Regions from separate parts of the Ferdinandcohnia sp. SAFN-114 genome, predicted to be linked through region 1. Evidence: predicted binding sites of a transcription regulator. Region 1 holds the regulator's gene; the other holds the start of a gene.
The links. Region 1 encodes CtsR, which represses protease genes until heat stress. Its sites were predicted from a motif close to ATGGTCAATAAAGGTCAAACA; they were not measured.
Positions count from the first base shown of each region.

Region 1 (3,220 bases):
AGGCAATTAAGAGATCAACCGTTATGGTTGGTCTTTTTTTGTGCATAGAAAAATAGTAAAGAAACCGGTACATTAATGGTATATCGCAAACGGCCTAAACGGTATATCAACATATCGAGAAACAACAAATAGTATAACGAAAATGGCTTAATCGGTATATTGCCATATCGCAAAACGATAAGTGCTATACCGCAAATGGCTTATTCGGTATATCGCCATATTGAGAAACGATAATTGTTATACCGCAAACGGCCTAAACGATACATCACCAGGTCGCAAAACGATAAATGGTATATCGCAATCAGCATATAAACGATACACCAACAGTACGGATGAGCCTCTTTTGATTTACTTTAAACATACTATACCAATATATCTCACAGAATCCCCATAACCGCCCGTTTTCAATCTTACCCCCCATAAACCATGTTAAATTTTACATACTAATGAATATCAATAATTTATATCAGTTTGTTTATGATAAAAATGTCATAGTTATAAGTATTAATTACTATTCTAAAAAAATGGGTCCTAAGAAATCATAATTTAATTGATGAATCGTATAATTATAAAACACTAAATTTTTTCTTGTTTAAAAAAGGGGATTTAGGTTGCCTATCGAATACCTATACCTAATAAAAGGTTTTTGCATATACATAAAAAGGGAGGATGTAACATGATTGATTTTATTGCATCGTTCCAAACAGAAGAATTTTTAACGATGTCGATACGGATTTTTTTAGCCGCGTTATTATGCGGGTTAGTCGGCTTGGAAAGAGAGGTACATAAGCACCCTGCTGGGTTTCGTACCCATTTGCTAGTTGGGGTCGGCTCCTGTTTAATGATGTTAATGTCAATTTACGGGTTCCAGCCTTATTTAGAAATGAGTACAAACGTACGTTTTGATCCAGCACGGATTCCTTCCTATGTGATAAGTGGTATTGGATTTTTGGGTGCCGGTACTATTCTTGTAAGGGATGCAACGGTTCGGGGGTTAACAACTGCTGCCTCCATTTGGGTGGTTGCCGGTCTTGGGTTAATTATCGGATTAGGCATGTATGCTCCTGCCATATTAACAACAATCGTTGTTTTACTGAGTCTAATTTTCCTTAATCGATTTGAGGAATTCTTCTTTAAATCCAGAAAAAGAAAAGTTGTTCATATCATTATCAATGAAGATATTTCATCATTTTCTGCAATCTTACAACTATTTAAAGATAATGGTTACCGGGTAAGGGATTTTAACATTAAGTACTCGAAGGATAAAATTAATAATAATTGCCAGTACACGATTGATGTTGAGGTCGGAAGTAAAAACGAACGTTTGCGATTGTATGAAGAATTGTCAAAACAAGAAATGGTGCAAAAAATTTTCTGATTTGGTGTTTAGAGGGGTACTAAATTTGGAAAGTATAGGATAGTAAATGCCTTGAAAATGATTGCCTAAATAATTTTGACGTTCGATTTGAAAAGCGAAACAGTTGAAAAATTAGTGCGGTCATTTTATATTATAGTTATAGTCAAATATAGTCAAAGTCAAGGTGAGGTGTGGTCATAATGAGGAATATATCTGATATCATCGAACAATATCTTAAAAGTGTTCTTGATACAAGTGATCGAGCTATTGTTGAAATAAAAAGAAGTGAGATTGCCGATAAATTTGAATGTGTCCCATCTCAAATTAACTATGTAATAAATACACGATTTACTTTAGAGAGAGGCTATTTAGTTGAAAGTAAACGAGGTGGTGGGGGTTATATTCGTATTATGAAGGTAAAAACGAATAATGATTCTCAGTTGATTAATCAACTCGTTCGCCTTATAGACAAACGGATTTCTCAAACGAGTGCAGAAGATGTCATTTTGCGTTTAATTGAGGAGGAAGTAATCTCGAAAAGAGAGGCGAAGATCATGCTAAGTGTAATTGATCGTTCCGTCTTGTTTATTGAGCTTCCTCATCGGGATGAGTTGAGAGCACGCATGCTAAAGGCAATGCTAACATCCCTCATGTATAGATAATAAGTTAAAGCCACCGGCGAATGCCACGATTTCTTAAAGGTAATTTTTCGAGCATAGGATTAAAGACTAAGAACGCCACATCCTGTGGCAACGTCTTTGTGACCCACTTCATGTGGGCCTAAAAAAATCGGGCACAAATACGCCAAGGCGCATTTGATTAAGTAGGAAGGTGCTTACCATGATATGCCAAGAATGCAATCAACGTCCTGCCACATTACATTTTACAAAGATTATTAACGGTGAAAAGACAGAGGTTCATATATGTGAACATTGTGCTCAAGAAAAAAGTGAGATGTTTATGTTTCCAGGCACATCTGGCTTTTCAATAGATAACTTATTAGCAGGACTTCTACAATTTGAACCACTTGCAGGTTCAAAGCAAAATGCTTTTCAACAAAATGAGATTTTACAATGTAGTAACTGTAAAATGACTTTTCAACAATTTGCAAAGGTAGGTCGGTTTGGCTGCTCGCATTGCTATCCAACCTTTGAAAAACAACTTACCCCAATCTTAAAACGTCTGCATAGTGGTAATACACATCATACAGGGAAAATACCAAAACGAATCGGAGGCTCCTTCCATATCCGGAAAGAGATTGAACAATTAAAGCATAAGATGCAGGAGTATATTTCCCTAGAGGAATTTGAAAAGGCTGCAGAAGTTCGTGACCACGTAAGGGCTTTAGAGAAAAAGCTAGGTGGTTACAAAGAGGGGGAGGTATAATCAATGTCACTTGAACATTTTATCAATCAAGCCTTAAGCTCTTGGATGAGTCAAGAAGGGCCGGATTCGGATATTGTCTTAAGTTCAAGGATCAGGCTTGCTCGAAATTTGAAAAATGTCCCCTTTTCAACGGTGTATTCAAATGAAGAAGCTCAACAAATTGTGGAAGTCTTCCAAAAGGGCTTTTCAGGGAAGAGTTTTCCTTCAATTGGAGAAATGGAATTATTAAAAATGATGGAGCTCCAACCAATTGAAAAGAGGGTACTTGTTGAAAAACATTTGATTAGTCCACATTTAGCTGAGGACTCTACGTATGGAGCTTGTCTTTTATCTGAAAATGAAGAAATTAGCATTATGATTAATGAAGAAGACCATATTCGAATACAATGTTTATTCCCAGGGTTACAATTATCGGAAGCTTTACGGGTTGCAAACAACCTGGATGATTGGATTGAAGAGCATGTCGATTACGCGTTT
Region 1 covers NZ_JBPFDQ010000020.1:64,109-67,328, reverse strand. Annotated here, with positions in the region: gene ACR65M_RS08820 (MgtC/SapB family protein) at 677-1,378, shown strand; gene ACR65M_RS08815 (CtsR family transcriptional regulator) at 1,558-2,019, shown strand; gene mcsA (protein-arginine kinase activator protein McsA) at 2,198-2,743, shown strand; gene mcsB (protein-arginine kinase McsB) at 2,747-3,220, shown strand, end outside.

Region 2 (3,220 bases), on a different contig from region 1:
TAATTTTTGTTTCGCTTCGTCGTCAACAGACATAGTTACTTCTTGTTCTTTAAGAGTTGCTTCAAGATCATGTAACATTAAGTCGACAATTTTTAACAGATGCTCTTTTTCAAGCTGTTTGAATTCGATGATTGCATCAAATCTGTTTAAGAACTCAGGCTTGAAGAAGGAACCAAGTGACTCAAGGATTGATGATTCCTTGTAGGCATCTGTTTCAGCCTTTTCAAAGCCGACCGTAATTTTCTTAGGAGCGCCAACTCCGGCATTACTTGTCATGATAATGACTGTCTCTTTGAAACTTACAGTACGGCCTTGGCTATCTGTTAAACGACCATCCTCTAATATTTGTAGGAACATATGTTGAACATCTGGATGTGCCTTTTCAATTTCGTCTAAAAGGATGATGCTATAAGGATTACGACGTACTTTTTCGGTTAGTTGTCCAGCTTCCTCATGGCCGACATATCCAGGAGGTGAACCGATGATTTTAGACACTGAGTGTTTCTCCATATACTCACTCATATCGAGTCTAATCATCGCATCCTTTGAGCCGAAGAGCTCCTCAGCAAGTGTCTTCGTTAATTCTGTTTTACCTACCCCCGTTGGTCCAACGAAGAGGAAGGAACCAATAGGGCGATTTTTAGCCTTCAAACCAGCACGACTGCGACGTACTGCTTTCGCAACCTTTGATACTGCTTCATTTTGACCAATTACTTTTTTGGCAAGATTCTCTGCAAGTTGCTTCATCTTTTGTTGTTCATTTTCTTGTAGCTTACCAACAGGAATACCGGTTTTCTTTTCAATAATTTGTTGAATGTTTTCGACATCAATTACATGCTTTTCATTGTTTTCTGGATTATTTAATTGTTTTTCAAGCAGAATTTCTTGATGTCTTAGTTTTGCTGCTAATTCATAATTTTCTTCTCCAGCAGCTTTTTCTTTTTCCGCTGCAATTTTTGAAAGCTCTTCTTCAATATTTTTTGGATTTGTTCCACCTGATACAAGGTTCATTTTTGACCCTGCTTCATCAAGTAAGTCAATAGCTTTGTCTGGTAAAAATCGATCCTGAATATAGCGGTGTGATAATGTCACACATGCAAGGATTGCTTCGTCTGAATATTTTACACCATGGAAATCTTCATACTTCCCTTTTATTCCTTCAAGAATCTGAATTGCTTCATCAATCGATGGTTCCTCCACAGTAACAGGTTGGAAGCGGCGCTCGAGTGCAGCGTCTTTTTCAATTTCTCGATATTCTTTTAGAGTTGTGGCACCGACCACTTGAAGCTCACCACGTGCAAGAGCTGGTTTTAAAATATTTCCTGCATCCATTGATCCTTCTGCAGATCCTGCACCAACTAAAAGGTGAATCTCATCAATAAATAGAATAATATTTTTACGTTTTTGAAGCTCCGCAATTAATTGCTTCATTCGTTCTTCAAATTGACCACGGATTCCCGTGTTGGCAACTAATGAAGCGACATCTAGTAAGTAAACCTGTTTATTTGAAAGCTTGTTAGGTGCTTTTCCTTCAGCAATAAGTAGGGCTAATCCTTCTGCAATAGCAGTTTTACCTACACCCGGCTCCCCAATTAGAACGGGGTTGTTTTTATTACGACGGTTTAGAATTTCAATGACACGTTGGATTTCCTCATCACGGCCAATTACTGGGTCAATTAGTCCAGCTTTCGCCATTTGAGTAAGGTTCCGTCCAAATTGATCGAGAAGACCTCCGCCATTTCCACCGTGTTTTGTTTGTGTTTGTTGTTGGTTGATTCCATTTTGTTGACCGAAGGCATTGCCTTTAAATAGGTCATCAAATGTGAAATTAGGGAAACCGTTCAATCCTGAAGGTATTTTCATGTTGTTCTTCTCCTTCGCATAACACTCACTGCAAAGTTGAATTTGTCTCTTTTCGTGGTTAAGTTGTAGATGTAATTGAACAGTAGCTTCATTTTGATTACATGCTTGACAAATCATAAACAAATACCTCCTTGAATTTTTGACTATCTTTGACTAATAGGATAAATGAAATCGGTCATGCATGATGATTCGTAGTGTTTGACCATCTTTGACCTTCTGTCTACATTATACTTTGACCATTTTTGACTTTCAAGTGAAAAGGCCTAGCAATTTTTTCCGCTTGTTCCAAAATAATAGCTCGTCTTATTTATAGAACTTGTACATATATATCAAGTAATACAGATAAAACAATGAGGTGGCTATTTGTGCGAGGGAATTGGGGAGCAGCATTCCAGATTGGTGCTGTATATGTAGGAACAATCGTAGGAGCAGGCTTTGCAACAGGTAGAGAAATTGTCGAATTTTTTACCCAGCACGGTGTATATGGCTTGGTTGGAATCTGCATCAGCGGCTTCTTATTTATATGGTTAGGAACACGAATAATGATTATCGCAAACCGAATTCAAGCAAATTCATATAAGGAATTTAATGAATATTTATTTGGAAAAAAAATTGGGTTAATGGTGAATGCACTTATGCTTCTTGTCCTAATAGGAGTAACTTCCGTTATGCTTTCTGGTGCAGGAGCGGTTTTTCATGAACAATTGGGAATATCTTATCAGCTTGGAATCCTGTTAACGGGTGGGCTTTCAATCTTTGTTTTGACTTATGGAGTTAAAGGGTTATTTGGTGTGAACATGTTTGTTGTTCCAATTATGATATTCTTTAGTCTTGTTTTAGCAATAGAGGTCATAGCAAATGATGCAACGGGTCTATTGAGTCGGCCAGAAATCGAGTCGCATAGCGCTAAATGGCTGATTTCTCCGTTTTTATATTCCGCTTTTAATTTGACTATGGCAATGCCGGTATTAGTTCCGCTTGCAAAAGAAATTAACCATGAACATACATTAAGATGGGGCGGTTTTATCGGTGGTGGTGCGTTATGTCTTATTTTATTTACGAGCCATATATCATTATCCGCACTACCAAATGTAGAAAGTTTTGAAATCCCGATGGCTGAAGTAATGAAAAACGTCATGGCTGCGTTTTATTGGTTGTACATCCTGGTGATTTATGGAGAAATCTTTACGTCTGTGATCGGAAACCTATTTGGTCTTGAGCGCCAATTGAAAAATGTCTTGAAGCTTTCATCAATTTCAATTGTGTTTGGGATTCTATCAATAGCCTATTTGATAAGTCAATTAGGTTATGGCTCCTTGATTTCTTTCTTATATCCATTGTTTGGGTACATGAGTTT
Region 2 covers NZ_JBPFDQ010000009.1:48,282-51,501, forward strand. Annotated here, with positions in the region: gene ACR65M_RS04625 (ATP-dependent Clp protease ATP-binding subunit) at 1-1,980, opposite strand, end outside; gene ACR65M_RS04630 (YkvI family membrane protein) at 2,229-3,220, shown strand, end outside.
Region 2: the regulator CtsR is predicted to act here: its motif matches at 2,059-2,079, upstream of ACR65M_RS04625 (ATP-dependent Clp protease ATP-binding subunit).